DNA from 4 places in the Ruegeria sp. BK1 genome. Region 1 is predicted to be linked to each of the others. Evidence: riboswitches for the same ligand, from Rfam matches in the RefSeq annotation. Region 1 holds a riboswitch; each other region holds the start of a gene.
The links. A riboswitch is a leader RNA that binds a small molecule or an ion and turns the genes downstream of it on or off. The one in region 1 is predicted to bind cobalamin.
Positions count from the first base shown of each region.

Region 1 (7,833 bases):
CAGCACCGCCTGCACCAGCGGGTGCTGTTCCGCCTCGGCTTTCAACGCCAGATCGGCGGCGTCGCGGATTTCGGCGATGGTTGCTGCCTTACCGTTGGCGACAATCGTCACCGCCCACCGATTGCCGGTCCAGCGTTGCAGTGCGGTACCCATGCGAGCGGCCAGGTCGGCTGGGGCCGAGTCCGTCGGTGTGAATTCAATCCGTCCGGGTTGGTACGAAACCAGCCGGACACCGTTTTCGACCTCGACCAGCAGTTTCACATCCCGGTTGGTGCGGATCAGTTCGACCACATGTTCGAAGGTCGGGTAGCGGGCCAGAGCCGTCTGCACATCCTGCGCCAGTGCCGCCGTCGGTGCACCTGCTCCGCCGCGTACGTGTGGCGCATAGGCAGAGGCCACGGGGGCCTGCACGGCGTGCGGTGGGGCGCTCATTCTGCCGCCGGGTCCGTCATTGGGTGACGGAGGCGGGGTGTCTTGCAAACGTTTGATCAACTCTTCCGGGCTGGGCAGGTCGGCAACATGGGTCAGGCGGATCACGGCCATCTCGGCGGCCATCATGGCGTTGGGGGCGGCTGAGACCTCTTCCAGAGTCTTCAATAACATCTGCCACATACGGGTCAGGACGCGCATCGGCAGGGCCTCTGCCATTTGCTGACCGCGCGCGCGTTCGTCGGGGGACACGGTCGGGTCTTCGGCGGCATCCGGCGTGATTTTCACGACCGAGACCCAATGGGTGATCTCGGCCAGATCGCGTAGCACGGCCAGCGGGTCGGCGCCTTCGGCATATTGCGCGCCAAGCTCAGTAAGCGCCCCGGCGGCGTCGCCGCGCAGGATCATGTCCATCAGGTCCAGCACTCGGCCACGGTCGGCTAAACCCAGCATCGCACGCACCTGATCGGCGCTGGTTTCCCCGGCACCGTGTGAAATCGCCTGATCCAGCAGAGAGGTCGCATCCCGCGCCGAGCCTTCAGCCGCGCGGGTGATCAACGCCATCGCGTCCTCGGCGATTTGCGCACCTTCGGCCTCGGCAATGCGGCGCAGCAAGCCGATCATGTCTTCGGGTTCGATCCGGCGCAGGTCGAACCGCTGGCAACGCGACAGAACCGTCACGGGTACTTTGCGAATCTCGGTGGTAGCAAAGATGAATTTCACATGCTCGGGTGGTTCCTCTAGCGTCTTGAGCAGCGCGTTGAAGGCGCTGGTCGACAGCATATGGACCTCGTCGATGATGTAGATCTTGTAGCGGGCCGAGGCCGCGCGGTAGCGGACGCTGTCGATGATCTCGCGAATATCATTGACGCCGGTGCGGCTGGCGGCGTCCATCTCCATCACGTCCACATGGCGGCCCTCCATAATGGCCACACAATGTTCGCACTGGCCGCAGGGTTCGGTGGTCGGCTTGCCCTCGCCATCGGGGCCGATGCAGTTCATACCCTTGGCGATGATACGGGCCGTGGTGGTTTTGCCGGTGCCGCGAATGCCGGTCATGATAAAGGCTTGCGCAATTCGATCCGCCTCGAACGCGTTTTTCAGCGTGCGTACCATGGCGTCCTGACCGACTAGATCGGCGAAGGTTTCCGGGCGGTATTTGCGGGCAAGAACCTGATAGGCGGGGCTGGGCGTGTCGGTCATATCTGCTCTGTCGGATTCGGAGTCCGATGCAGCGTAGTGACCCCTGCCGCCCACGTCCACAGCAGCAGCGCAGGAAATTCGATTTGCAAGCAAGGACGCAGGCGATACATCATCGGTGCAGATTGATCGGAACGTGCCATGAATAATTTCGCCATCTATTCCCTGCGACTGGGGCCGGGTCGTCTGGGGATATCTCCGCTGCCCGGCGCGGGAGGTGCCTATGCGGCCGATCTGAAGACGGTGCAGGACTGGCGACCGGATCTGGCGATTTCAATGACCACAAGCTCTGAGATGAAAAACCTGGGAGCGGCGGCGTTCGGTGGCGATCTGGAGCGGCACGGGGTCGAATGGGCTCACCTGCCGGTCCAGGATTTTGGTGCGCCGGATGCGCGGATACAGGCCATTTGGTCCAATGTCAGCCAGCGGGCCCGTGCGCTGCTGTCCGGCGGCGGAGGCGTTTTGGTCCATTGTCGGGGCGGCTGCGGGCGATCGGGTATGGTTGCTTTGCGGTTGATGACGGATAGCGGACTGCCCGCAGATACCGCTTTGCAGATGCTACGGACAGTACGTCCCTGCGCCGTCGAGACCGAGGCGCAGATGGTCTGGGCCACTTCGGCGGCCCGGACGGGCAGCTGAATTCAGGCTGAAAGCTGGTGTTCGGTCGGCGCGGCTGGCTGGGGCGCCGTGGTAACCACTTCCATCATCGCGCAGGGCGGTGTCGGCAAAAGGCTGGCTGCGTGGGCGGTGAAATCTGCTCCGAACAACATATCCGCATAGCGATCCAGCCGCTCGGCCGGAGTGTCGGCGGCCACACCGCAGAACACCCGGATCTGATCGGGTTGGGCGCGAAACCGGGCCGAGCACCCTTCGGCGCAATGGGTCAAGTCGCTGCTGCCTTCGATCTCGAACGCATCGGTTGTTGCCGGACGGGCCGTGGCCATTGCATCCGTCAGGGCGCGTGCCATTCGGGCCAGTGCCGGGCAGGGGGCGCCGGTTTTTTGGCATACCGTCGCGGTGAATTCGTGGGTCTTGGTCTTCCAGATCATGATGCGCCCTCCGCGCGCTGGACGAGGGGCATGGATCAGGTGTGACAGCGTGCTGACGACCTGTCCCGGACACCCCGCCCGAGTTTCGGTTTTCGTTCGATGGCAGGTCTCCTGACTTGCGGGTCGTGGCTTTGCCGACCTTCCCAGCCTTTCGGCCAGTGGTATCTCGGCATTGCTCACCGCTTACAGTTGCGGGGGCAGTCTCGGCCTTGATCCGTTCCGGCAATGCCGGGCAGGATCGCACCGTGTTCCCTTTTCATCCCGCCCCGTGACCGGGGACGAGAACCATCACGCCATCGCTAGCGGTTGAGCGGGCTTCGAGTCAAGCGCCATTGAATCCCGGCGCGACGTTGGGTCAATTTCCCCACGGCTTGACTCTGATGACGGAACAGGGCCGACTGCGCGGGTGAACTAAACAGTTTAGAACATGAGGCGCGGGCGATGTTGGACAATACGCATTCTGTTTTGACCGAAGATGTCCAGTTTCCGTCCGGTCCGGCGATGCTGTCGGGGCGGCTCTATCTGCCTGCTCTGCCTCCCAAGACAGTTGTGATGATCCATGCAGCGACCGGCGTGCCCCGCGACTATTATCAGCATTTTGCCCATTGGCTGGCGGCCGAGCAGGGTATGGCTTGTCTGACCTATGACTATCGGGATTTCGGCCATTCGCTGACCGGCCGATTGCAGGACTCGCAGGTAACTATGGCGGACTGGGCGCTGGTCGACATGCCCGCCGCCCGCGCGGAAATGCGCAGACGCTTCCCGGACGCGGAACAATGGAGCATCGGCCATTCCGTTGGTGGAATGCTGGGCCCGGTTCAGCCGGATATCGCGCAGATTGACCGCATGATCTGTGTTTGCTCCGGGCTTGTCACTCTGTCTGATCACCCGTGGCCGTACAAGGCGCTGGCGGGGTTGTTCTGGTATGGCCATGCGCCGCTGGTTGTCAAAGCGGCGGGGTATTTGCCGGGCAGGGCTTTGGGTTTTGGGGCTGACCTGCCCGCGCGGGTCTACTGGCAGTGGCGTAAATGGTGCACGGCACCGACGAACTACCTGCCCGATTTGGGCAAGACCCTGCCCGAGGCGCACTGGGCCGGGCAGGGAGTGCCGGTCGATCTGATCGCATTCGACGACGATCAGGTGGTGCCGCCCAAAGCGGTGTGGCGCCTGGCCGAGCTTTATGGCCCGAATGCGCGGCGTAGGTTGTTGTCACTGTCAGATTTTGGGGTGAAAGAGATCGGGCATATCGGCGTGTTCGCCCGTCGCAACGCAGCGGTCTGGCCGCAGCTTATTGCCCAGGATCATGTGGTAGATAAGTGAGAGGTTGGACATCGACCCAAGCGGGGCTCGTTGTGGCTGCTTCCTTCCGGACCTGACCAGGTTGGCGAGGCGCTCGCCCGCGCCAACCTCTCAGCACGCGATATAGGCAAGTGCGCGGCAAATGACAACCCGTCAGAGCGTCAAATGGATCATCAGAAAACCGGCCTCGTCCTCTCCGGCGATGTTTGGTGCAAATTCTGAGATGTCGTCCAGATGGTTCCGGGCCTTGTGGCCAGTACGCAGAACCGCCACCGCCCCGGCCACGGGGGACAGACGGAACGGACGCTCGAACACGGTGCCGGAATGAGGCCCGGCAGTCACGTAGTTTTTGACCAGATCTTGTAGAGGCAGAATCGGCAGCGGAACGCGCGTCGCCCGCCCGGCAAAGGGGAAGTGCCCACCGCCATTTGCGCGGTAATTATTCAACGCCACCACAAAAGTCTGCTCTGCATCCAAGGGTTGGCCTTCGAAACGAATCTCGCGGACGCGGCGGGCCGATGGGTGCAAAAGTGCCCCATCTGCGCCAAACCGAGCGGGCTGGCTAAGGTCGATCCGGTATGTCAGCCCATGCAGGACGTCAAAATTATGCCCCGCGCGGTCCGAGGCCAGCAGATCGCATCGTTGGCCGGGGATCATCCTGTTAAAGACGCCTGCGGACATTTCCAGCCAGTCTTCGATTTGCGAACCGGTGACCGCGACGGCCATCATCTCATCGGGAAAGACGTTCAAGTCCGTCACATGGCGCAGGCAGATTTCCCCGGCCGGGACGTCGGTAAAGAACCGAGGCCCGGCACGCCCGCCGAATTTCGACGGGGACACGGCAGACAGGATTGGGCAGTCCCGATAGTCCGTATCCTTTAGAAAAGGTCGCAACGCGAGGGTTTGAGCGGCGGCCACGAAAGCCAAGCCCCGGTCATAGCCGCAAAAGCTGAAATAGCTGTGCATGTGCTGCTGTACCTGTCCCACAGGTTCGGCCACCCGCCGCCGCGTCTCGGCGTGGCCGGTGGCAAGTAGCTGCGTCAGTGCGGCGTCTTCATCTGACGCCTCTGTCGAAACCGAACGCACCTGCGCGTGTCCATGAAATACCTGCCATCGGTCGTCCAGTGATGTGCCGAGGGTCAGGTCGATGACGCCCAGATATGACCCCGCCGCACCGGGCATCACGACGGGGGTGCTGTGCACCAGCCCGCGATCAACGTCGATATAGCCGCTGTATTCTTGTTCAGGGCTGGGAAAAACCATATGGGAATGCCCGCCCGCAATGGCGTCGATCCCGTCGATGGCGGCCAACGGTACCAACGCGTTTTCCATGCCGGGCGTGTCTTGCGCCGGACCGAACCCCGTATGCGCCAGCGCCACAACGATATCGCAGCCCAGTTCGTGCAGTTCAGCGACTTTGCGGCGCGCACAGTCAAGGATGTCGCCGATCTGAACTGCACCTGCCAGCTTGTGCGCCTCCCATTTTGCGGTCTGGGGTGGCAGGACCGAGAATATGCCGATTGCAAGCTCGTGCGCGTGCCCTTGGATTTCGACCTGACGCCTGACAATCGTGTGCTCCTGCCAGAACTGCGGGCTGGAGGATTTGTGGGCATTGCTGCACAGAACAGGGCAGGGGGCCTGCCGCATGATCCGGTCCAGCACGTCCAGACCAAAGCCATAATCGTGATTGCCCAGCCCTATAGCATCGTAGCCCAGAAGGTCGAAGGCCTGCATCAGAACATGGCGCTCGGGGTGTTGAGCCACGGCCCAGTCGCCCAGCGGCGTGCCCTGGACCGAGTCGCCATTGTCTACCAGCAGAACCAACCCGTCCTGTACCTCGCTTCGGGCCTTGCGGATCAGGTCTGCGGTCCGGGTCAGGCCAATCGTCGGTTCGTGCCTGTCAGTGTAATAGTCATATGCCGTCAGATTCATATGCAGATCGGACGTGGCCAGAATTCGCAGTTGGACGGTTTGAGAGGAAGGAAAAGTCGACACTACTCTACTTTAGGCAGTTTTTTATCAATCATTTTCAACAAAAAGAGTGTTGCGTGCAATTTTCAAGGCGGACCTGCGGTCTTTCAGCGGCAGCGGGTGTTTTTTCGGAGTTCCATGAATACCCATTGCAACCCCAGAACCATCGTGGCAGCCCTATGCGCACAATCTGGGGGGCATGCAATGAAGAATGCAGAGTTTGTGACGTTCGGCGGATCAGGGCTGGACCGTGCGGCGCATATTCGGGGCGATGCCGACGCGCTGGCTGGCCTGGTGGCGGACCCGAATGCCAAATGCCTGCTGATATGGCGCGGCAAACCCCTTGTAGAGGGTGAGGCTTCGGATCGGTTGGGTCTGATCCCGGTGTCTCATGCGCTGGTCGAAAAAGGACCAGGCGGAGTTGCGGATGGGCTGATTTTTCTGGGCCTGTCGGATGGTGTCCCGGTCTTTGCTGCCGATATCTCGAATTGGGAACCTGACGGGCAGGATTTGTCTGAAGTAGGTGGTTTCGTGGATGGCTCGGAACAGCAGCATCCTGACCTGCCAGACAGGTTCGTATTTGCCGAGCTGCGCCGGATCATGACGTGGCTGTCCCCGCGTGATGCCGAGCTTGCGGCGACCGCCAAGGCGGTGATCGGCTGGCACGAAACCCATAAATTCTGCGCCCGCTGTGGCGCGGCCAGCGCGATGACGCAGGCCGGATGGCAACGAAGCTGCCCCACGTGTAGCGGCCAGCACTTTCCGCGCACGGACCCGGTGGTGATCATGCTGATCACCCATGGGGACTCGGTACTGATGGGGCGGTCTCCGGGTTGGCCCGAGGGGATGTATTCGCTGCTGGCGGGTTTTGTCGAACCCGGCGAAACGCTCGAAGCTGCTGTGCGCCGCGAAGTGTTCGAAGAGGCGGGCGTGCCCGTCGGCGCTGTCACCTATCTGTCCAGCCAGCCCTGGCCCTTCCCGGCCTCTTTGATGTTTGGTTGCGCGGGCCAGGCGCTGTCGCGTGACATCTCGATTGATCCCGTTGAAATTGAAGATGCCATGTGGGTCAGCAAGTCCGAGATGATGCAGGCCTTTGCCGGTGAGCACCCGGTTCTGAAACCTGCCCGCAAAGGGGCCATTGCACATTTCCTGTTGCAGAACTGGCTTGCAGATACGCTGGACTGACGAAATAGAAACGCAATAGGTCAACGAACTAAAGGTCGGAATGCAGTTCACAGTACAGGAAGATATTCAGGCACCGATCAACGCCGTTTTCGAAATGGTCGCCGATTTCGAACGGTTCGAACGTATGGCCATGCGCCGCGGGATCGAGGTGCGGCGGCTGTCCGGCCACATGGGGGTGGTGCCGGGCACCAAATGGCAGGCCGACTTCACCCTGCGGGGCAAGCCACGCCATGTTGAGATAACAATGGCACACAGCGACCCGCCCGCGCAAATGCGGTTCGAGGCAATCGGCAAAGGGGTCGGCGGTGTCACTGAGGTTGATCTTCTGGCTCTGTCCCAACGCCGTACCCGGTTAAGCGTGGATGTAACGCTGACGGCCAAATCCCTGCCCGCGCGGCTGTTTCTGCAATCGCTGCGGCTGGGCAAATCGCGGTTCCGGGCCCGGTTCCAATCCCGACTGACCGAATTCGCCCGCGAGATGGAGGAACGACACCTGCACGGGTCGTAAAACCGATATGAGCGATCTGATCCTGAGACTGGCAACCTCATACGACGCGCCGGGTATTGCTGGAGTGTTGCAAGCCCTTGTTTTGGCAGACAAGCGCAGCAAACCGGCAGATGCCGGGTTCGCCGAAACGCACTGTGTCTCTCATCCCGGTCAGATTCAGTGCCTTCTGGCGTTGGACGGGGACGAGGTGCT
Region 1 is NZ_JBQFIS010000001.1:3,299,322-3,307,154, forward strand. It holds gene ACR3E7_RS16375 (DNA polymerase III subunit gamma/tau) at 1-1,632, opposite strand, end outside; gene ACR3E7_RS16380 (protein-tyrosine phosphatase family protein) at 1,771-2,268, shown strand; gene ACR3E7_RS16385 (hypothetical protein) at 2,271-2,678, opposite strand; cobalamin riboswitch at 2,763-2,983, opposite strand; gene ACR3E7_RS16390 (alpha/beta hydrolase family protein) at 3,120-3,998, shown strand; RNA gene ffs (signal recognition particle sRNA small type) at 3,993-4,091, opposite strand; gene ACR3E7_RS16400 (bifunctional 2',3'-cyclic-nucleotide 2'-phosphodiesterase/3'-nucleotidase) at 4,131-5,972, opposite strand; gene nudC (NAD(+) diphosphatase) at 6,153-7,133, shown strand; gene ACR3E7_RS16410 (SRPBCC family protein) at 7,174-7,641, shown strand; gene ACR3E7_RS16415 (N-acetyltransferase family protein) at 7,649-7,833, shown strand, end outside.

Region 2 (7,833 bases), on a different contig from region 1:
CAACCGCCGACAACACGCCGACCTTGGGCTGTTCGATTCCCAAAGAATGTGCCAGGTGAATCGCGTTTTGCACGATATCCGCCTTGGTTTCCAAATCAGGCGCAATATTCACCGCCGCATCCGTCACCATGATCGGGCGCGACATGCCCGGAACATCCATTACGAACACATGTGACAGTCGCCGCCCTGTGCGCAGCCCTTTTTCACGACGCAAAACCGCGTGCAGCAACTCATCGGTATGCAGATACCCCTTCATCAGGGTCTGCGCGCGTCCGTCGACTACAAGATCCACGGCACGGTGCGCGGCGATGCCGTGGCTGCGGGCCTCGACAATTTCGATGCCAGACAAGTCGGCCCCCAGCTCAGCGGCAGCAGCGGCGATTTTATCGGGGTTCCCGACGAGGATCGGCGAAATAATATGATTGGCATGCCCCAGCAACGCGCCGCTCAGAGAGTTGGGCTCTTCTGGCGCAACAATGGCGGTTGGCATCGGCTCTAGTGGGCGCGCTTTTTCCAACAGCGCGTCGAAATGGCGGTGCCGCTGCACGATCAGGCCAGGGACCTCGACCGAGTCGAACTCCATATGCGTCGAAGGCGGTGTGACCTGAACGGTGCCGCTGAGAACCAGTGCATTGTCAACGACCCGTCGCACTTCGGCTGAGCAGAGCAGATCACCATCGTCGCGCTTTTCCTCAACAGCGACAAAGGCAGTCAGTTCTTCACCCGCAAGCACCGGGAGGTGGAAGGCCAAATCCGCGCGGCGAGTCTGCGTTCCGGCGCCGGGCATGTAGTTTCCCAGCACGGCTGCGACCAGACCGGCGGGCCACAGCGCGGGTGCGACGGCTTCGGCAAGGCCGTCGCCATCCCCGTCATAGGTTGCCAGATGCAGCGGATTGTGATCGCCCGAGGCCGAGGCAAAAGCATAAAGGTCGTCAACCGTGCACAAGCGGGTCAGTTGTGCCGCGTCGCCAACCTTGAGCTGCTCGAAGGTTTTATTTTCCTGGATTTTCATAGCGTGCCAACTTTGGTTTTTCGGACGTCTTACCGACTTGGGTCGCGGGTTTAATTGATGCAGGTCAGTTCGGGGTCACAATAGTACGTCCAGCACCCTTGAGCCCGCAAAACGTAGCCTCGGCTTTCAAATTTTGCTGCGTCGCAGCATAACTGATTGCCCACTGAGCAGCAATATCCTTTGCGCTGTCTTCACCGGAACGTTGCGGAATCCATATTGACCCATGCTCTGATCTGAGGCAGTGACGCTACGATGGTTCCCGATGCTGCACGCGCGGGATGAAAAGGGAATACGGTAAGGTGCAGACCAAATCCGTAACTGCCCCCGCAACTGTAGGCGGTGAGCGACGCCAATATCCCACTGGCCGGATCAGGTCGGGAAGGGTGGCCAAGCACAGACCCGCGAGTCAGGAGACCTGCCATCTCAAACGCAACCAAACCGGGGCGGGGTGTCCTGGAAAGAGGCTCAATGTCACATCGACCCGATGTCATCAGAACCGTTCCTCTCCCTGCCCGTCTGGCATGCAGGTGGGGCGGAGCATGACGGATCATGTGGTGCTGATCTGCACGACCTGCCAAGGGGCAGAGGCGGCGCTATCGATTGCCGAGGCCCTGCGCGAGCGCCTGCCCGAGGGCTACGGCACACGGATGATCGAGTGTATGGCCGGCTGCGATCACCCACTGACCGTTGGATTTCAGGCGGGTGCGAAGGCACAATATCTGTTTGGCGAAATTCAAACCTCGGCCGATATCGACGCTTTGGCCGCTTTCGCGCGGCAATACCAAAACAGTTCCACAGGTTGGACCAAGGCAACGGATCGCCCCGAGGCGCTGTTGCACAAGACCTTGTCGCGGATGCCGCCCTTGGCGACGGAGGCCACATGACCGAACATGCGTTCCTTCAGGTCAACGGCGTCGGTTATCACGCCTATCACGGCGAAGTTCTGCTTCAGGACATCACCTTTGCGCTTCACGAAGGCGCGGTTCTGGCCATCGCCGGGCCCAACGGCGCGGGCAAGACAACGCTGATGAACCTTCTATGCGGGTCCGAGCATCCTTCGGACGGCAATGTATTGTTCAAGGGGCGAAATTTGCGCAGCATGTCGGCGACCGAGCGTGCGCGGATGATCGCTGTTGTCAGCCAGCAGGAATATCCCGACGGGCGGCTCTCCTTGCGCGAGTATGTAGCGCTGGGACAGATCCCGATCCGGTCCGACCGCTCGGCCGAGGCCCATGCCGCCGATCTTGCGCGAATTTTGGACCTGACCAGCCTGAACGATCTGGCCGACAAGCGCATGGCGGTTCTGTCGGGCGGGGAACGGCAGCGCGCCCATATCGCGCGGGCATTGGCACAAAACCCGGCACTGCTGTTTCTGGACGAGCCCACCAACCATCTGGACCCGGACGCCAAGGGGCGGATGTTGTCACTGGTGGCCGGGCTGGGGATCACAGTGGTGATGATCGTCCACGATCTGGTCATGATCCCGGAATTTGCGACGCATGTCGCGCTGATGAAATCCACCCGTCTTACCGGGTTCGGACCTGTGGCCGACGTGCTGACCACCGACCGCGTGCGTGACACGTTCGGTGTCGATTACCTGTTTTTCCAGCACGAGGGCCGCTTGATCCCGGCGCTGGACATCCGAAAAACCTCAGTTTCCAATCCAGTTAGGAGCATTTCCGAATGAAACACATCTTGTCCGTGGCGCTGGTTACAGCCATGGCGGGCGGTGCCGCCGCGCATGAAGTTACCGTCAACAATTGCGGCGAACCGCTGGTGTTTGAAACCCAGCCCGAGCGTCTGGTCGTGCATGACATGAACATGACCGACATGGCCTTTGCACTGGGTCTACAAGACAAGATCGTCGGCCTGACCGGGATTACCGGCTGGTACAAAACCAGCCCCGAGTTCGACTCGCTGCGCGGCGATATCCCGGAACTGGCCCCGAAATATCCGACGGTCGAGAACCTGGTGGCCGTTGAACCCGACCTGTTCTTTGCCGGTTGGTACTACGGAATGCGGCCCGGCGGTGATGTGACACCGGAAACGCTGGCGCCCTTCGGGATCAAGACTATGATCCTGTCGGAAAGCTGCGTTCACCTGCATAAGGACCGCCCAAAGGCCAGCATGGACCTGCTGTTTGACGATGTCCTGCGTCTGGGCAAGGTCATGCATGTTGAAGACAAGGCCGAAGCGTTGGTTTCAAGCTGGAAAGACGAGCTGGCCGCGATTGAGGCGAAAACCGCCGATCTGCCGAAACCGCGCGTGTTCCTGCTGGACGGGCCCGCTGATGCGCCCTTCACCGCCGGAAAATACGCCATCCCTGATGCGATGATTGCCGCTGCGGGCGGTCAGAACGTGACCCATGACATGGATACAAGCTGGGGCCGTAGCTCTTGGGAGGCCGTCGCCGCCGCGAACCCCGAGTTCCTGGTGCTGTTGGACTATCAAACCGGAAATGGCGCGGCGGATACGTTCAAATTCCTGCAAGAGCACCCGGTGATGTCGCAAACCGATGCGGTCAAAAACGAGCGCTGGATCGGTCTGCGGTACGAAGAACTAACGCCGGGACCCGCGAACATTCAGGCGATCTCGAAAATGGCACAGGCCATGCATAAGGGCCTGAACTAATTTGGGCCGTCTGGGGCTGACACTTTTGGTGGGGGCGGTCATTCTGGCCGCCCTTCTTCTGGTTTCAACAATCTACGGAACCACATCCATCCCTCTGTCCGATACATTCAAGGCCATATTGCTGGGCACAGGCCTTGTGGATGGAGACGTGTCGCCCCTGCACCGTATCGTCTTTGACCTGCGCCTGCCCCGCGCGCTGTTTGCGGCCGTGATCGGCGCTGGTTTGGGGATTGTCGGCGTTGTCTTGCAGACAACCACTCGGAACGATCTGGCCGACCCGTTTCTGTTCGGGCTGTCTTCGGGCGCTGCAGCGGGTGCTGTGTTCGTCATCACCGTAACCGGGGACATTCTGGGGTTTTGGACCTTGCCGCTGGCGGCGTTTTGCGGAGGGCTGGTGGCCTCTGGCATCGTGCTGGCTTTGGTACACGGATTGCGGACGAGCGCGCCTGAAAAATTGATTCTAGCCGGGCTTGCGGTGTCCTTCCTGTTCTCAGCCCTAACCAATTACCTGATTTTCGCAGGCGACAACCGTGCTGCCCATTCCGTCATCTTCTGGATGCTTGGCGGTTTGGGTCTGGCGCGATGGGAAACCTTCCCGCTGGTCTGCGCCGGGCTGGCGCTTATTCTGGCCTATGCCCTCTATCGTAGCCGCTGGCTGGATGCGCTGCTGACCGGAGATGTCACGGCAACAACACTGGGCGTTCCGGTTCAGTCGCTACGGTTCAAAATGTTCTTTGTTGCAGCGCTCGCGACCGCCGTTTTTGTGTCGGTCGCCGGAGTGATCGGCTTTGTTGGCCTGATGGTTCCACATATTGCGCGCGGCATCGCTGGTCCTTTGCACAATCACCTTGTCCCGACGGCAGCCGTGGTTGGCGCGGTGCTGTTGACCGGGTCCGATATCCTCAGCCGCCTGATGCTTGCCCCGCAAGAACTGCCGGTCGGAATTGTGACGACCTCACTGGGGTCGATTTTCGTTTTCATTCTGCTGCTCAGAACGGCGAAGCCCAAAAGATAAATTGGCTTGTCTTTGTCAGTCCCGACGCTTGCCGAGCTGTCAGCGCACCTGCAACAATTTGACAAAACAGATTTTTTGCATGCATATTTTTTTAAGTTCCATGCAAAAACTGCCAAGAAATTGATCAATATCAAATCCGGCGCTGAACGAAGCCGTTAATCGGGAATAGCGACGAACAGAATCTAGCAAAGCCAGGTCTTTGAGAATGGGCCAAGTGACTACCCGGCGCGCCTTCCTGAGCGCGAGATTTCACGATGAGGACGGTGTGACAGCCAGACCTCCGGGATCGGTCGGGCCTGACTTTCTGAAGCACTGCACGAAATGCGGCGATTGCGCCTCGGCTTGTCCTGAGGACGTGATTGCAATCGCTGCGGACGGCTTTCCTGTTTTTCAACCCTCAGACAATCCCTGCACTTTTTGCGGTGACTGCGCCAATGCCTGCCCAACCCCTGCTTTGGACATCGACCTTGTGTCCAACTGGCCCTGGCGTGCCGCGCTAAAGCTGGACTCCTGCCTGTCGATGAATGGCGTCAGTTGCCGCCTCTGTCAGGACAATTGCGAAGAAAGCGCGATCCGGTTCTCGCTGCAAACCGGTGGTCGGGCCAAACCGACACTGGATGTGGCGGCCTGCACCGGCTGCGGGCTCTGCCCTACCGTTTGCCCGGCGGATGCCATCTCGCTGGACCACACCCCTCAACCCAAAATGGAAGCTGTGCAATGAACATCTGCGGTTGCCTTGCCCATGTCGCGCCCGACTACGCTACGGCTGCGGCGCAATCCATGAGCGATACACCGGGTGTGGAAATCCACGCCCAGACCGAAGACGGCCGTTTCGTCGTCGTGGTCGAAGATACCCCTGAACGCCTTGCGTCCGAGACCATCATGGATCTGCACCAGATCCCCGGGGTCGTGTCTCTGACGTTGACCTATCACCATTTCGAGGACCTTGCAGAGACCCGCCCGCGTCCCGATGCCCTAAGCCAAACCACCAGCCGGAGGCTCACGCTATGACACATTCTGAATCACGCCGGACATTCCTCAAGGCCACTGCGGCCACAGCCACGGCCTCGGCCGCCGGTATTCCGCTGGCCACAGGCACGGCCGACGCTCAGGCGGCGACGCCGGATATCCGCTGGGACAAGGCCGCGTGCCGGTTCTGCGGAACGGGCTGTTCCGTTCTGGTTGGCACCAAGGAAGGTCGCGTTGTGGCCACTCAGGGCGACCCGGACGCGCCGGTGAACCGCGGCCTGAACTGTATCAAGGGCTATTTCCTGTCCAAGATCATGTATGGCAAAGACCGCCTGACCACTCCGTTGCTGCGCAAGACCAATGGCGAATACGACAAGAATGGCGAGTTCGAACCGGTCAGCTGGGACGAAGCCTTTGATGTCATGGCCGCTAAGTGGAAAGAGGCGCTGGCCAAGAAAGGCCCGACCAGCGTGGGCATGTTCGGCTCGGGTCAGTGGACGGTCTGGGAAGGCTATGCCGCCGCCAAGCTGATGAAAGCGGGCTTCCGCTCCAACAACATCGACCCCAACGCGCGCCATTGTATGGCTTCTGCTGTTGTTGGGTTCATGCGGACCTTCGGCATAGATGAGCCGATGGGCTGCTACGACGATTTCGAGCACGCAGACACATTCGTTCTGTGGGGTTCCAATATGGCCGAAATGCACCCCATCCTGTGGTCGCGCCTGACAGACACGCGTCTGACCAAACCGGGCAGCGAAGTTCATGTTCTGTCAACATTTGAACATCGTTCTTTCGAATTGGCGGACAATGGCATCGTGTTCAACCCACAGACCGATTTGGCGATCCTGAACTACATCGCCAACTACATCATTCAGAATGGCGCGGTGAACGAAGACTTCGTCAAAAAGCACGTAAACATCACCAAGACGGCAACCGATATCGGTTACGGCCTGCGCGACGAAAACCAACTTCAGCAAGACGCGGAAAACCCGAACTCGGGCAAAATGGAACCCATCAGCTTCGAAGAATATGCCAAAGCTGTTGAGCCTTACACTTTGGAATATGTATCTGAACTCTCAGGTGTTCCCGCTGACAAGCTTGAGAAACTTGCGAAACAATATGCGGATCCGAACCGGAAAGTCATGAGCCTTTGGACCATGGGTTTCAACCAGCATACGCGCGGTTCGTGGGTGAACTCGCTGATGTACAACGTCCACCTTTTGGTTGGCAAGATTTCCGAACCCGGCAACTCGCCCTTCTCGCTGACCGGCCAACCATCTGCCTGCGGCACCGCCCGAGAGGTTGGCACATTTGCCCATCGCCTGCCCGCGGACATGGTTGTCGCGAATGACGAGCACCGCGAGATTTGCGAAACCGCATGGAAAATTCCCGAAGGTACAATCCCGCCAAAACCTGGCTTCCACGCTGTTTTGCAACACCGAATGCTGAAAGACGGTGTGCTGAACGCGTATTGGGTTCAATGCAACAACAACATGCAAGCCGCCCCGAACATCAATGAGGAAGGGTACCCCGGTTATCGCAATCCTGAAAACTTCATCACAGTTTCAGATCCCTATCCAACCGTCACCGCAGTTTCAGCTGACCTGATCCTGCCAACGGCTATGTGGGTCGAGAAAGAAGGCGCGTATGGAAACGCCGAGCGCCGCACTCAGTTCTGGCATCAACAGGTTAAAGCCCCGGGCGAGGCTAAGTCCGACCTTTGGCAGCTGATGGAATTCTCGAAACGCTTCACCGTAGAAGAAGTTTGGGGCGAAGAGCTGCTGGCCAAGATGCCAGAGCATCGCGGCAAGACGATGTTCGAGGTTCTGTTCCAGAACGGGAATGTGGACAAATACCCGCTTTCTGAAACCGCCGAAGGTTTCGACAATGACGAAGCAAAGCATTTTGGGTTTTACGTGCAGAAAGGATTGTTCGAAGAATACGCCGAATTCGGGCGCGGCCATGGGCACGATCTGGCACCTTTCGAAATGTACCATCAGGCACGCGGTATGCGTTGGCCGGTCGTGGACGGTAAAGAAACGCTTTATCGTTTCCGCGAGGGCTATGACCCCTATGTACCCGAAGGGGCCGACGTGAAATTCTATGGCCACAAGGACGGCAAGGCCAAAATTATCTTCGCGCCTTACGAACCTGCTGCTGAAGAGCCGGACAATGAATACGACTTGTGGCTCTGTACTGGTCGGGT
Region 2 is NZ_JBQFIS010000003.1:354,361-362,193, forward strand. It holds gene ACR3E7_RS22555 (bifunctional enoyl-CoA hydratase/phosphate acetyltransferase) at 1-1,012, opposite strand, end outside; cobalamin riboswitch at 1,250-1,449, shown strand; gene ACR3E7_RS22560 (DUF1636 family protein) at 1,552-1,896, shown strand; gene ACR3E7_RS22565 (ABC transporter ATP-binding protein) at 1,893-2,699, shown strand; gene ACR3E7_RS22570 (ABC transporter substrate-binding protein) at 2,696-3,643, shown strand; gene ACR3E7_RS22575 (FecCD family ABC transporter permease) at 3,645-4,658, shown strand; gene ACR3E7_RS22580 (ferredoxin-type protein NapF) at 4,864-5,379, shown strand; gene ACR3E7_RS22585 (chaperone NapD) at 5,376-5,669, shown strand; gene napA (nitrate reductase catalytic subunit NapA) at 5,666-7,833, shown strand, end outside.
Region 2: it holds a riboswitch for cobalamin, as region 1 does, so the genes downstream of both, ACR3E7_RS22560 (DUF1636 family protein) here and ACR3E7_RS16385 (hypothetical protein) in region 1, are expected to answer to the same signal.

Region 3 (7,833 bases), 1.7 Mb from region 1:
TTTTAAAAGCGGACCAGATTATATCGACCCGGCCTTTCACCGGGCGGCTGCGGGGCGTGCCTCGTTCAATTTGGACAGCTGGGCCATGGGAGAGCCTCTGTTGGACGCCATTTCTGCACAGGCCGAAGGCGCGGATATCGTGGTCGCCGAGGGCTCAATGGGGCTGTACGACGGCGTCGCCAAGCCCGGTGAACTGGGTCATGGGTCCAGTGCGGAAACCGCGTTACGGATGGGTTGGCCGGTGGTGCTGGTGCTGGATGTGGGCGGTCAGGCGCAATCGGCGGCGGCGACGGCTTTGGGGTTCAAGATGTATAACCCCGATCTGCCCTTTGCGGGCGTGATTCTAAACCGCTGCGCCAGCCCCCGGCACGAGCGGTTGACGCGGTTGGGAATGGAACGCGCGGGCCTGCCGGTTCTGGGCGTGCTGCCCCGTCGTGGAGACCTGACCCTGCCCGAGCGGCATCTGGGCCTGATCCAGGCGGTTGAACATCCCGATCTGGAAAGCGCAATTGTGGGCTATGCCGCGTTTCTGCGCGAACATGTCGATCTTGAGGCGATCAAGCGGGCGGCGTCCTCAGGCCCGAATGGGCCATCGTCCGCCGCGCTGCCGCGGCCACCGGCGCAACGGATCGCGCTGGCCCGCGATGCGGCGTTTTCCTTCACCTATCCGCATTTGCTGGAAGGCTGGCGGGCGGCTGGAGCCGAGGTGTTGCCGTTCTCGCCCTTGGCCAATGAAGCCCCTGCGGCGGATGCCGATCTGGTTTGGTTGCCGGGCGGATATCCTGAGCTGCACGCAGGCATTCTGGCCGCCGCATCCGTCTTTCAGGAAGGGTTGCGGAACCACGCGCAAACCAAGCCCGTGCATGGAGAATGCGGGGGTTATATGGCGCTGGGACAGGCTCTGATCGACAAAGAGGGTGTCTCGCATCAGATGGCCGGGTTGTTGGGGCTGGTGACGTCCTATGAAAAGCGCAAGTTCAATCTGGGCTATCGTCGCGCCGAACTGCTGGCCCCGATGCCCGGCTTTGCCGTAGGCACGGGCCTGCGGGGGCATGAGTTCCACTATTCCTCAATCATCGAGCAACCTGACGCGCCTTTGGCCCGTGTGTTTGACGCAGAAGGGGCCGAAGGGCCGCAGACCGGATCGGTGCGTGGCAACGTGACCGGCACGTTCTTTCACCTGATCGCGGAGGCCTCAGTATGAGTGGGTTTGTCTCGTTCATCGGCTCAGGTCCGGGCGATCCGGAATTGCTGACGCTCAAGGCCGTAGATCGGATGCAAAAGGCGGATGCGGTGCTGTTTGATGACCTCAGCAGCGGGCCGATCTTAACCCATGCGCGCGAGGATGCCGATCTGGTGGGCGTGGGCAAACGGGCGGGTCGCCCCTCGCCCAAGCAGGACCATGTCAGCCGGTTGTTGGTGGATTACGCCCTGACCGGGCAGCGGGTCGTGCGGTTGAAATCCGGCGATGGCGGCATGTTTGGACGTCTGGAAGAAGAACTGGTTGCCCTGCGCGCGGCTGGGATCGAATACGAGATCATCCCCGGCATCCCCTCAGCTGTAGCGGCGGCGGCGGCGGCTGGCATCCCGCTGACCCGTAGGCTAACCGCGCGACGGGTGCAGTTTGTCACCGGCCATGATGTCAGCGGCAAACTGCCCGAGGACCTGAACCTGCCCGCGCTGGCCGACCCGGATGCGACCACCGTCGTCTTCATGGGCAAGCGCACCTTTCCTCTGCTGGTCGAAACGCTGCACGCACATGGCCTGCCGCTGGAAACGCCAGCACTGATGGCCGAATCCGTCTCGACCCCCGAGCAGAAGCTGCATCGCAGTACTGTAGGCGCGCTGTCCAATAAACTGGCGGACGAGATAGGCACCGCCCCGGCGCTGATCCTTTACGGCCCGCTGGCAGAGTTTGACGATGTTTGACCTGACCTTGATCGGCATCGGCACCGGGAACCCTGACCACGTGACCTTTCAGGGCGCGCAGGCGATCCGCTCGGCGGACCTGATCCTGATCCCCCGCAAGGGCGAGAATAAGGCCGATCTGGCCGGGCTGCGCGAAAAGATCATTGCGCAGGTGACCGACACGCCGCCGCAGATCGCCTATTTCGACATCCCCAAGCGCCGGTCCGACGACGGATATCTGCGCGGGGTGGATGAATGGCACGACGCGATTGCATTGCGCTGGAGCGAGGCAATCGCCGCCCATCCTGGAGCACGACATGTAGCTCTACTGATCTGGGGCGATCCGTCGCTTTATGACAGTTCCCTGCGGATTGCAGAGCGGCTGGACCCTCAACCGACGACGCGGGTGATTCCTGGCATTACAGCGCTGCAGGCGTTGACGGCTGCCCACGTGATTCCGATCAACGATCTGGGTGCCCCCTACATCGTGACCACGGGGCGGCGGATTCGCGACGAAGGGTGGCCGGACGGTGCGTCAAACGTGGCGGTAATGCTGGATGGTGAGTGCTCGTTCCAACATCTTCAGATGGCAGATTATGACATCTGGTGGGGGGCGTACGTGGGCATGAAAGAGGAAATTCTGATCAAGGGGCCCTTGGCTGAGGTTGCGCAGCAGATTCTGGACACCCGTGCAGCTGCGCGCGCCGATCACGGGTGGATCATGGATATCTATCTTCTCAAAAAGTGCGTGAACTGACCAAATTGGTCGCGAATGGCGATTGCGCCACGCGGGTTTTGAAGGCTAGATGAACCCGTCTGGTCCCGTCGTTCACAGCGACGAGCTAAGAGGGAATGTGGTGCGATCCGAGTTGATCCAATCCACAGCCGCCCCCGCGACTGTAAGCGGTGAGTCTTGCTCAACCAGCCACTCCTGAATTTTCAGGGGGAAGGCGAGCACAGGCCCTGACCCGCAAGCCAGGAGACCTGCCAGGCGTGATTTGAAACACCGGCCGTCGGGTGCGACGGCACAGGAGAATTGAAAATGACAACACAAACACAAACCGCCTCGCGCGCTGGTATCCTGCCGGTCATGTTCGCTGTGGTTCTGGGTCTTGGCATCATTTCGGTGACTGGCCACGTTCAGGCCGCTGCCCTGCATGACGCAGCCCATGACGTGCGTCACGCAACCGGCTTCCCCTGCCACTAAACCCATGTTTACCCGTATCCTGACCAGCGCGTTGTTCGCTGGTGCTGCAGCGGGGCTGATTGCCGCCTTGCTGCAGTTGGTCTTTGTGCAACCTGTGTTGCTGCACGCGGAACTGTATGAATCAGGCGAATTGGTCCATTTCGGCGGTGACGTCGTAAGTGCTCACCCCGAGCTGCCGGGAATGTTCTCGGACCTGTTCCGCGATGCGCTGAGCGTCATTTTCACGATGCTTATCTATACCGGTTACGCGCTGATGATGATTGCGCTGATGTCCGTGGCTGAGGGCAACGGCCACAAGATTGACGGGCGCACCGGTGTTTTGTGGGGGCTTGCGGGGTTCGTTGCCGTGCACCTCGCACCCGGATTCTCGCTCGCGCCAGAAGTGCCCGGCGTGGCAGCAGCCGATGTCGCTGCGCGTCAAATCTGGTGGTTTGCGACCGTCGCAGCAGCAGGTGTTGCCATGTGGCTGATTGCCTTTGGCGGCACCCTGATCAGCTATGTGATCGCAGCCGCCCTGCTGTTGGCCCCACATCTGATCGGCGCGCCCGAGCCGGACGTGTTCACCGGCCCCGTTCCGACCGAGATCGGCGCGCTGTTTGCCGCACGCGCTTTTGGCATCGGACTGGTAGCCTGGGTTCTGGTCGGGGCATTCGCCGGGTACTTCTGGCGATATGAAAGCCAGCGTGCCGAAGCTGCGGCCTGACAAGCACGCTTATGAACACGCCGAGACCAGCTCGGCGTGTTTGCTACTACCATCAAGGAACATAAAATGGCACGCTCACTTGCCCTGTTTGCAATCGGCATAGTTTTTGGCAGTGGTGCAGGATTTGTGGTTGCGGCTGCAAATGGCGTCACTTTCGACGGCCATGACCATGGCGATCCTGCACATCACAGTCCATCTCACGCCGAGGCAGCCGCACACGATCATTCGACTGCCATCAACCTGCCTGCCGGCGCTGATGCTCCGGCGCTTGAGATCGCTCTTACGCCCGATCCTATGGCGGGCTGGAACCTGTATGTCATGCCGCAGAACTTTCGGTTCTCACCACAAAATGCCTCAAAGACCGATGTCGACGGCGAGGGGCATGCACATGTCTACGTAAATGGAGAGAAACTGGCCCGGTTGTACGGTAACTGGATGCATATCGACCATCTGCCGCAGGGCGAGGTCGAAGTCTCGGTCTCTCTGAACGCAAACAGCCACAGCCCGCTGATGGTCGACAACATCCCCGTCAGCGCGGCGGTCACACTACAGGTCGACTAAAGCGCCGGGATACGCGCCCGCAAACACATCCGGAGCCGCCCGCAAGGCCGGGCGTCTTCGATCCAGCCTTTGGGGCTTTCCAGATAGGTCCGGCAGGTCGCCACGATATCATCGGCGTCCGAGGCGACATCGACCCCTGAAAACACATATGACGCCCCGCCATCGGCCTGCAGCGCGATGGCCACTGGTTCAGAGCATCCGCTGAAACAGGCGTGCTGGTCGACCGCTACCTGCGCGCCCAGCCCAGCGCGGGTCAGGGCGGATTCGACAGCTTTGACCTCAGCCCCGTAATCGCGGGCACCGGCACAGGACGAACATATCAACAGGCGCATCTGATCCAATTCGGACCTCATCGGGTGGCATTTGCCTGTTTCTGAGGGTTTCCAACTGCCGGCGCAATCGGGAAAACGCACAAGATTGTGAGTGCGCCCTGTCCCGCTTTCTGGCATCACTGTCGCAACCCCGAAACAGGAGGCCCGGATGAAAGCCCTTTGGACTGCGATTGCCCTGATGGCGACCCCTACTTTGTCAGACGAGCCCCTGTCGGGCTGGGCCAGCTACGCAACCGACAAAAGTTACGACGCGTTGGTTGCCGACACCAAGGATGCCATCAAAGCTAATGGTCTGATCGTGGTCACGCAGGCAGGCCCGACCAACGCCGCCGCATCGCGCGGGATCACTATCCCCGGCAATCGGGTCATTGGTGCCTTCAACAACGACTATGCGGTGCGCGTGCTGGAAACATCAGTGAACGCGATGATCGAGGCGCCGATCCGCTTTTATGTCACCGAGAACGAGGACGGCACCGCCACCCTATCTTACAAGACTCCCAGCTTTGTCTTCGCGCCCTATGTCTATGAGGGCGGAGACCCCCTGCGCGAGATCGCTGAGGAGCTGGATGGCAAGTTTCAGGCTGTGGCTGAAACAGCAGTCAAATAGTCACACTGGCGTGATCCGCCTTGCGTCTGGGGCCGTCCTCCGCAATCTGCTGTGAAACAGTTTTTCGGAGCATGACTTATGCAAGACCTCTCGCCCCGCGCAGCGGACCTTCTGGCCCAACGTTTGTACGAGGCCGGATGTCGCCACGCCTTTGGAATGCCCGGTGGTGAGGTTCTGACTCTTGTCGATGCGCTGGAACAGGCCGGGATCACCTTTCACCTGACCAAGCATGAAAACGCCGCCGGTTTCATGGCCGAGGCCGTGCATCACCGCGATGGCGCGCCTGCCATTCTGGTTGCCACCCTTGGCCCCGGTGCGATGAACGGGATCAACGTGGTCGCCAATGCCTTGCAAGACCGTGTGCCGATGATCGTGCTGACCGGATGCGTCGATGCCGATGAAGCGCTGACCTATACCCATCAGGTAATGGATCACGCACAGGTCTATCGCTCAATCACCAAGGGGACGTTTGCACTGACCGCCAAAGGCGCAGACATTATTGCCGATAAGGCGGTTACGTTGGCCAATCAGCCGCGCCCCGGTCCAGTGCATATCGACGTGCCGATCTCGGTCGCGGATACCCGCGTGTCGGGCGTGAAACCGCGCCGCCGCGCCAAGATTGCCACCGTATCCCCCGCGGGCGACTGCGTCGAGAAAGCCCGCCGTTGGGTGTCACAGGCCGAACGGCCCATCGCAATTGTCGGGCTGGATGTTCTCTATGACGACTCGCGCAACGTGGTGCAGGCATTTCTGGAGCATTTCGACATCCCATTTGTGACGACCTACAAGGCCAAGGGCGTAGTCCCCGAGGATCACCCTCTGTGTCTGGGCGGCGCGGGCCTGTCGCCGTTGGCTGACAAACATCTGGTTCCGCTGGTCGAACAGGCCGATTTGGTGCTGTGTCTGGGCTATGACCCGATCGAAATGCGCCCCGGCTGGCGTGAGATCTGGGACCCTGAGGAAAAGCGTGTGATCGACGTCTCGGCCGTGCCCAATGACCACTACATGCATCAGGCGGGGCTGAATCTGGTCGCGCACACGGGCGAGACGTTGGAGGCCATTGCCAAAGGCACCCCGTCGCGCAAGACATGGCCGGGCGGCGAGCCCGCACAAGTCAAAGCCGCTTTGGCGCAGGCGTTTCCAGCGGATGACGACTGGGGGCCCGCGGCGGTGATCGCCGAAACCCGTGCTGCCCTGCCCGCCAACACGCTGGCGACCGCCGACAGCGGCGCGCATCGTATTTTGCTGAGCCAGATGTGGGACTGCTCCGAGGAACGCGGTCTGATCCAATCCTCGGCCCTGTGTACCATGGGCTGTGCCGTGCCGATGGCGATTGGCCTGAAACTGGCCGAACCCGACCGCCCTGTGATCAGCTTCTCGGGTGATGCCGGGTTCCTGATGGTTGCCGGAGAGCTTTCGACAGCAGCCGAGATGGGGGGAAACCCAATCTTTCTGGTCTTTGTCGATGCAAGCCTTGCGCTGATCGAGCTGAAACAGCGCCAGCGCCAGATGGGCAATACGGGCGTGGATTTCGACCGCCACGACTTTGCCGCCATGGGCCGCGCGTTCGGCGGAAACGGCCACACGGTGCGCAACCGCGAGGAGCTGCGCGCGGCGCTGGACGCGGCGGTCAAGGCCGACAGCTTTACCGTCATCGCCGCCGAGATCGACCGTGGAGGCTATGATGGCCGGATCTGAGGGGCCGCTGACGGGCGTCAAGGTTCTGGACCTGTCCCGCATTCTGGCAGGACCGACCTGCACGCAATTGCTGGGCGATCTGGGCGCCAACGTGATCAAGATCGAAAACCCGGCAACCGGCGGCGATGATACGCGGCAGTGGGGTCCACCTTATGTGACGGACGCAGATGGGAATGCATCGGACCTAAGCGCTTATTTCATGTCGGCCAACCGCAACAAGAAATCTGTTGCCATCGACATCGCCACCCCCGAGGGTCAGGCGGAAATCCGACGCATCGCCTCGCACGCGGACATTCTGATCGAGAACTTCAAACCCGGCGGGCTGGCGAAATACGGCTTGGATTACAAAACCTTGTCGCAGGAATTTCCCAGCCTCGTTTATTGCTCGATCTCGGGTTATGGGCAGGATGGGCCGAACGCATCGAAACCCGGGTATGACCTGATGGCGCAGGGCTATGGCGGGATCATGTCGCTGACCGGCGACCCCGAAGGCGCGCCGATGAAGGTGGGCGTGGGCATCGCTGACGTGATGTGCGGCATGTACGCGACCGTCGGTATTCTGGCCTCGCTACGTCACCGGGATCAAACAGGTGAGGGCCAGCAGATCGACCTTGCGCTGGTCGACGCGCAAATTGCGTGGCTGATCAATGAGGGCGTGAATTACCTGACCTCTGGCAACGTCCCTCAACGGCGCGGAAATGGGCACCCGAATATCGTGCCCTATGACGTCTATCAAACGGCGGACGGGCACGTGATCCTGGCGGTTGGCAACGACAGCCAATTTAGACGGTTCTGTGACTTCATCGGGCAGCCTGCC
Region 3 is NZ_JBQFIS010000001.1:1,617,714-1,625,546, forward strand. It holds gene ACR3E7_RS08075 (cobyrinic acid a,c-diamide synthase CobB) at 1-1,204, shown strand, start outside; gene cobA (uroporphyrinogen-III C-methyltransferase) at 1,201-1,929, shown strand; gene cobF (precorrin-6A synthase (deacetylating)) at 1,922-2,665, shown strand; cobalamin riboswitch at 2,709-2,914, shown strand; gene ACR3E7_RS08090 (CbtB domain-containing protein) at 2,951-3,115, shown strand; gene ACR3E7_RS08095 (CbtA family protein) at 3,120-3,818, shown strand; gene ACR3E7_RS08100 (hypothetical protein) at 3,885-4,379, shown strand; gene ACR3E7_RS08105 (DUF1636 domain-containing protein) at 4,376-4,711, opposite strand; gene ACR3E7_RS08110 (DUF302 domain-containing protein) at 4,860-5,318, shown strand; gene ACR3E7_RS08115 (thiamine pyrophosphate-binding protein) at 5,397-7,016, shown strand; gene ACR3E7_RS08120 (CaiB/BaiF CoA transferase family protein) at 7,003-7,833, shown strand, end outside.
Region 3: it holds a riboswitch for cobalamin, as region 1 does, so the genes downstream of both, ACR3E7_RS08090 (CbtB domain-containing protein) here and ACR3E7_RS16385 (hypothetical protein) in region 1, are expected to answer to the same signal.

Region 4 (7,833 bases), 1.7 Mb from region 1:
CGCCATTGCACGACGGACCTGCGCGGCCAAGGCGCCACCAGCATAGATCGGCTGAGTGAAGGTCAAAGCGACCGTCGCGTCTTCGATTGAATCGTCGTTGTCGTAGCTTTCGGTAATCCCGGCATCCGCGTTCAAAGTAACATTCGGGCCAAGGTTTGCACGCTGCTGAAGAACGGCCAGATCAAAGGCACGAACCTCATGCTGAGATGACAGGATCGCCGGGTGGTTGCGCTGAGCCAGGGCAATCGCCTCCGCCTCTGACCGCGGCAGGTTGGGCAGGCTGGGCTGACCAGCCGTCGCGCCCGGCGCTTTACCTACGGCGTTAACGTATTCGGCCTGCGCCGTGCTCAGGTTCCCGCGCGCAACGGACAATTCCGCCTGAGCGCTGGCAAGCTGCGCCTGCGACAGCGCCACGTCCGTGCGCGTCACCTCGCCCACATCGAAACGGTCCTGCGAAGCGCGGAGTTCCTCGGCAGAAACTTCCACATCGTTCAATTGAATCTGAACGGTTTCTTCCTGAAGAACAACGGCCAAATAAGCATTTACGGCTCGGAACAGCACGGCCTGTTCCACATCAATCAGGCTTTGACGTGTGGACAGAACGATTTCTTGCGCCGATTGCTTGCCCAGAACCGAAAAGCCACCATCGTAGATCAGCTGACTAAGCGTCAGACCAGCAAAGAACGTAGAAGGTTCATTTCGGACCGTCACATCGTCAATGGTCGAGCGGGTATAATCCTGGCTGACCTGAGCGGCAAAGTTGATGATCGGACGCAGCGCGGCCAATGCGATCGCCACATCTTCGTCGGCAGCACGCAGCAAGGCCCGGTTTTGTTCCAACAGCCCGCTGGTGTTATAAGCACCAATGAACGCGTCTGTCAGATTGTCTGCCCATGCGCCCCGACCTGGCACAACACTAAGCGCGATACCAGCCGTCAGCGCCAACGCCTTGACCAGTTTTCCTCCCGCCGTAGAACTCATCACGAAATCCTCTCAAACCAAAATTACGCAGCCCTGCGGACAGTTTGCGCGTTTATGTTCAACTAATCAAGGCGGCAGGACAATCTGTCCCGGAATTATAGCGAAAATACACGATCCGTGGAAAAAGCGCGCAAAACCGGGGCATTGGCATTAAACGCGTGGCGCCAAGTCACGCGTTCGCCGGATTTGTGGCCGATCCGAACAGTTCCCAATTCACCATCCATGAAAAGGCATGCGATCCGGCCATGATCCTTGAGCTGCGCGAGCAACGCGTCAGGCACATGCTCGACCCCGCCCTGAATCAGGATGACATCGTAGGGGCCATGTTCGGTTGCACCCTGCTCCAAAGGCCCGACATGCACGATTGCGTTATCTGCGTCTGCTTCCATCAAAACGGTTTGGGCCTCGGTGGCGAGTTCTTCATCCTCTTCCACCGCAACCACAAGCTGCGCCATCTTTGCAGCAACAGCAGTAGAATACCCCATCGCCGGCGCGATATCGAGTACGACCTCATCATTGGAAATATTCAGCGCATCCAACATTTTGGCAAGCGTCCGAGGCTCCAGCAGGCAGCGACCGTTCCCCAGATCAAGCAGCCCTTCAACATATGCTGCCTCGCGCTGCGCATCGGGCACGAAATTTTCACGCCTGACGCTAAGCATCGCATCGATAATCGGAAATTTCGTGACATCAGAAGGCCGGATTTGCGTATCGACCATAGTGCGGCGCCGGGCTGCGAAATCTGTCATTGGATCGCTCGTTCTATTCCCTTGGATGCTGGGCTTGTGCCATATCCGGATAAAACCGGCAACGGCTCAGGCATCGAAACTTTTGTTGCAGAACAAGAAAGTGAACCTGTTTCCGATACGGCACGCCTGCGCTTGCTGAATTTTCGCCGCAACCCTCTGGACGCCCCAGAAGAAAGCTGTTAAAACGCCTGTCACACCACAGCAAGTATTTGATTTTACTTGAAAAGGCGAGTTGGCGGAGTGGTGACGCAGCGGATTGCAAATCCGTGTACACCGGTTCGATTCCGGTACTCGCCTCCACTCTCTCTACAAAACAGACTATTCCACTGACGCGCGGCTTGCGTCATTCGGCCCCACGCCCCTGAGGGATGACCTCGTATCCGGGCTCTTCCGGTTCGTCGTCCTCCATCTCGGGCGGAAAACCGGAGGCTGTGATGTCTAGACCGGTTGCATCCTCCAGACGTCGGATGATGTTGGGAGACAATTCACGCTCGCCATAGCGGGCAATTCCGTCCTCGAAAATCTGGATCATGACCGGGTTGATCTCCAGCGGTACACCGGCGCGGTCAGCGACGTCCTGAAACAGCCCGATATCCTTTTTCACAAGGTCCATCGTAAAGGCAATGTCGCGTGATCCGTTCAGGATCACCTGGCTTTCGGTCTCATGCACAAAGGAAGTACCTGATGAAATCTTGATCGCCTCATAAGTCGTGTTCAGGTCCATCCCGGCGGCCTTGGCGGTCACGAGCGCTTCGGCGCAGGTAATCAGGTTTGCCGTCGCCAGGTAGTTGGTCAGCACCTTAAGCACCGAGGCCGAGCCCAACTCGCCCGTGTGCAGCACGCGGCGGCCCATCGTGGTCAGAAAGGGTAGGATACGTTCGAACGTCGCGCGGTCGCAGCCCGCGAAGATCGAGATATTGCCCGTCGCCGCCCTATGGCACCCGCCCGAGACGGGGCAGTCTACTGCCGCCCCTCCGCGTTCGATGACCTGCGCACCCAGCCGCTTGACCTCGGCCTCGTCGGTGGTGGACATCTCCATCCAGATCTTGCCGGGGCCGACCTCGGGCAGCATCTCCTGCATCACGGCGTCCGAGGCAGCAGGCGATGGCAGACAGGTGATCACCGCGTCGCAATCGCGCATCAGCTGGGCCGGGCTTTCGGCGGCCTTGGCCCCCTGCGCCACGAAGCCCGCGACCAGATCAGGGTTCAGATCGTGCACCGTCAGGTCGATCCCGTTGCGCAGCAAAGACCCGGACAGTTTGCCGCCCACATTGCCCAGTCCGATAAAGCCCACTCTCATGCGACACGTCTCCCTGTTTGCGCCGTTTCGGTCATGGCAGCACGGGGTTGCGGGCTTCGTCATGCCGCCCAGCGACGCTTACAGGTCGCTTTTCCACCGTTGCTTCACAGATGCTTGCGACTCGCTTGACAAGCCCCGGCCCGGTGCCGCATGTCCGATCCGTTGGTGTCCTCTGCACGAGGATGAAAAGGGAATGCGTCAACGGATCATCCGCCAAACGCAGCCGCCCCCGCGACCGTGACCGGAGAGGGTGCCCAAGCCACTGGCCAAACAGGCCGGGAAGGCGGGACATCCGACAGGGCAATTGCCCTGACATCCGCAAGCCGGGAGACCTGCCAGCACCCGCGATTGAAACCGGACGGGGTGTTCCGGTGTCGGGTCAAATGCGACCCGCTTGAAACCCCGTCCCCCACGATGAGGATTTGGGGGGATGAGAGACATGACCGAGACCGCTCCGGTCGAGCTGCTGGTTTGCACCACCTGCCGCCGCGGCCTACCTGTTGAAGATGACGCAGACCGCCCCGGCACGTTGTTGCACAAGGCGCTGGAACAGGCCGATCTGCCCGAAGGCGTAACGCTGAGAGCCGTCGAGTGCCTTTCGAATTGCGATCAGGGCTGTTCCATCGTTCTGCGCGGCGGACCCGAGCGCTGGACCTTTGTTTATGAGAACCTGAACGAGGTCGATCATGTCGACGTGATCGTCGACGGCGCGACCAAGTATCTGGCCACCGAAGACGGCTTGGTCAAATGGCGCGAGCGCCCCGAACATTTCCGCAAAAACTGCGCCTCGCGCATTCCCCCGATTGGAGCCTGACATGTCCACCCTCGAAAAACTCCCCGTTACTGTGATCACCGGCTTTCTGGGCTCGGGTAAAACCACGCTGGTGCGGCACCTGATGCAGAACCCGCAGGGCAAGCGTCTGGCCGTTGTGGTTAATGAATTCGGCGACGTCGGCGTGGATGGCGATATCCTGAAGTCCTGCGCCATTCCCGATTGCCCGGCGGAAAACATCATGGAACTGGCCAATGGCTGCATTTGCTGCACCGTGGCCGATGATTTCATCCCCACGATCGAGGCGCTGATGGCGCTGGAGCCGCGCCCCGAGCATATCCTGATCGAAACCTCGGGCCTTGCGCTGCCGAAACCGCTTCTGAAAGCGTTCGACTGGCCCGATATCCGCTCGAAAATTACCGTGGATGGCGTGATCGCGCTGGCCGATGCCGAGGCGGTGGCCGCTGGTCGGTTCGCGCCGAATGTCGAGGCAGTGGATGCCCAGCGCATGGCCGACGATTCCATCGACCATGAAACCCCTCTGTCCGAAGTGTTCGAAGATCAGATCTCCTGCGCCGATATCATCCTTCTGACCAAGCCTGATCTGGCCGGCCCCGAAGGTGTCGCCAAAGCCAAAGAGATTATCGCCGCCGAGGCCCCGCGTCCTCTGCCCGTGGTCGAAGTGGCCGAAGGTGTGGTGGACGTGCGCGTCGTGCTGGGTCTTGAGGCTGCCGCCGAGGATGACATGGAGGCGCGGCCTTCGCATCATGACGGTCATCACGATCATGAACATGACGATTTCGAAAGCATCATCGTCGAGCTGCCGGAACAGACCGACCCGGCCGATCTGGTCGCGAAAATCGAACGTCTTGCCAAAGAACTGAACATCCTGCGCGTCAAGGGCTATGCCGCTGTTAAGGGCAAGCCAATGCGCCTTCTAGTTCAGGCTGTGGGCGCGCGCGTGCGTCATCAGTACGACCGTCCGTGGCAGCCCGGCGAAGAGCGCCGTTCGCGTCTGGTGGTGATTGCCGAGCATGACGACATCAAAGAGGCTGAAATCCGCGACATCCTCGTGGGCGTCACCGAGGCTGCCGAGTAAACCATGCACGTCGTCTTCCGCGAAAGCCACGGGTTAGAGGAATCCGAAACCCCAACCGATCTGGGCCAGAGCCCGGCGGATTTGGTGGTGCTGTCGTTCTCGGACAGCGACCTTGGTGCTTTCGCGGCAGGCTGGCATCGCGGTGGCGGGCCTGACGGTCGGATGCCGACCCTGCGACTGGCCAATCTGACGGCGCTGAAACACCCTCTGTCCGTTGACACCTATGTGGAACAGACGTTGGAGGACGCTAAAGGCATCCTGATCCGTCTGATCGGCGGAGTGCCCTATTGGTCCTACGGACTGCAGCAGGTTCTATCGCTTGCGCAGACCAAAGGGATTGCTGTGGCCGTGCTGCCCGCCGACGGGCGCGAGGATACGCGACTGGATGAGTATTCCACCCTGCCCGTCTCCACCCTGCGCCGCTTAGCGCATCTTTGTGACACCGGCGGCGAGGTTGCAGCACAAGCCGCTTTGGCACAGATGGCACTGGCAGCGGGGCTCTATGCGGGTCCGGTGATGGGGGCTAAATCCCTGCCCGACTGCGGCGCATGGTGCCCCGATCGCGGAGTGATTCCGGCGGAACAGGCGTTTTCCGGTGACTCAAAACGCGTCGTGGTCAGTTTCTACCGCGCTTACCTGACCTCGGCCGACACAGCCCCCGTGGCCGCCCTGATCCGTAGCCTGCGCGCGCGCGGCTTTCAGGCCGTGGGCCTGTTCGCCCCTTCCCTGAAAGCGCCATCCGCCGCCGACTGGCTGCGCGACACCATCGTATCGCTGGCCCCGTCCGCGATCATCAACGCCACGTCCTTCTCGGGCAAAGGCGCGTCGGGTACCTCGCCTTTGGACGCTGCAAATGTGCCCGTCTTCCAGGTCGCACTGGCCACTTCGCGCCGCAAGGCGTGGGCCGAGGCGGAACGCGGCCTCTCCCCCGCCGACCTCGCCATGCATGTGGTGCTGCCCGAGGTGGACGGGCGGATTTCAGCGGGCATCGCCTCGTTCAAGGAACCGGGCAAACGCGACCCGCATCTGGAATATTCCCGCTTTGCCCACCGGGCCGAGGAGGAACGGATCGAGGCCATCCTTGACCGTGTGACCGGCTGGCTGAACTTGCAAGGCAAACCCAAATCCGATCAGGTGCCCGCGCTGGTTCTGTCCACCTATCCCGGCAAAGACTGGCAGATGGCCCATGCGGTGGGCCTCGACGCGCTGGCCTCGGCTGAGGCGATGCTGTCCGACCTGCAAGCCGGGGGCTATGATACCGCCCCTGCCAAACCAATCGCTGATACGCTGCTGAACGCCCGGATCGCATGGCCGCTGGCCGAGTATCAGGCCGCGCTTGCGGACCTGCCCGAACAGCTGCGCACCGACTTGCATACGGTTTGGGGCGCTCCCGAGGATGACCCCGCTTACACCGATAGTGCCTTTCACTTCACCGCCCTGCGTCGGGGCAAGGCTCTGGTCGCGTTGCAACCTGAACGCGGCACGCCCGAGCTACGCGATGACGACTATCATGACCTGTCGCGCACCCCGCGCCACAGCTATGTCGCCTTTTACCTTTGGCTGCGTAAAAGCTTGAATGCCGATGCGCTGATCCACATCGGAGCCCATGGCACGTTGGAATGGCTGCCCGGCAAATCCGTGGCGCTATCAGCCGATTGCTGGCCCGAGGCGCTGATCCGCGACCTGCCAGTGATCTACCCCTTCATCGTCAATGACCCCGGCGAGGCGGCGCAAGCCAAGCGCCGGATCGGCGCGGTCACGCTGGGCCACATCCCTCCCGCTTTGAAAGAAAGCGGTACACCGGATCGGATGGTACGGCTGGAGTCCCTACTGGACGAATTCTCGAACGCCGATGGTCTGGACCCCAAGCGCCGCGACCGTTTGCAAGAGGATATCCGGAATGAGGCTCAGGCCATCGGGCTGGAAAGCGATCTGGGTCTGGATCAGGCCACCTGCTCCGCCGAGGCGATCACCCGCATCGACCGCTTTGTCTGTGACATCAAGGAAAGCCAGTTCGGCGACGGGCTGCACATATTTGGCCGGGTGCCAGAAGTGACCGGCAATTTCGACCCCGCGCCTTCCGCCCAGTCTGAACGCAACGCCCTAATCGACGCACTAGCCGGAAAGCGGATCGAGGCCGGGCCATCCGGTTCGCCCTATCGTGGCCGCTCGGACGTACTGCCTACCGGACGGAACCTCTATACCACCGACCCGCGATCCGTGCCCACGCGCGCGGCTTATAGCCAAGGCGTGAAACTGGCCGAAGAACTGGTGCGGCGTCACCTGCAAGAGGAAGGCGACTATCCCAAAGGGCTGATCGTTGACCTCTGGGGCTCGGCCACTATGCGCACGGCGGGTGAGGAATTCGCCATGGCGCTGCACCTGCTGGGCGTCAAACCCGTCTGGGACAAGGGGTCAGAGCGGGTCTCAGGCATCGAGGTTCTGCCCATCACCGACCTCAGCCGCCCGCGTCTGGATGTGACGCTGCGGGTCTCGGGCCTGTTCCGCGACGTTTTTCCGACGCTATCGGCGCTATACGGTCAGGCGATCCGGGCCTTGTCGGCGCGCGATGAGGCGGCCGACTGGAACCCCTATGCCGGTCAGGAACCCGCCGCCCGCGTCTATGGCCCAGCCCCCGGCAGCTATGGCGTGAACATGACACAATTGTCCGAAATTTACACCGACGAGGCGCGCGTGCAGGCGGGTGCGGCATGGCTGGACGCCAGCTCTTATGCCTTGGAAGGCGAGCATGTCGCGCAGGACAAGGACGGCATCACCCAGCGCGTCGCCAACGCCGACAGTTTCGTCCACCTGCAGGATTTGACCGAGACCGACCTGCTACTGGCCAATGATTACGCCACGCATGAAGCCGGATTTGCCGCCGCCAAAAAAATCACAGGCGGCTCGGCGCAGCTCTATCATCTGGACAACA
Region 4 is NZ_JBQFIS010000001.1:1,603,105-1,610,937, forward strand. It holds gene ACR3E7_RS08000 (TolC family outer membrane protein) at 1-981, opposite strand, end outside; gene ACR3E7_RS08005 (protein-L-isoaspartate O-methyltransferase family protein) at 1,077-1,730, opposite strand; tRNA gene ACR3E7_RS08010 (tRNA-Cys) at 1,957-2,030, shown strand; gene ACR3E7_RS08015 (NAD(P)-dependent oxidoreductase) at 2,074-3,030, opposite strand; cobalamin riboswitch at 3,177-3,384, shown strand; gene ACR3E7_RS08020 (DUF1636 family protein) at 3,470-3,844, shown strand; gene cobW (cobalamin biosynthesis protein CobW) at 3,846-4,901, shown strand; gene cobN (cobaltochelatase subunit CobN) at 4,905-7,833, shown strand, end outside.
Region 4: it holds a riboswitch for cobalamin, as region 1 does, so the genes downstream of both, ACR3E7_RS08020 (DUF1636 family protein) here and ACR3E7_RS16385 (hypothetical protein) in region 1, are expected to answer to the same signal.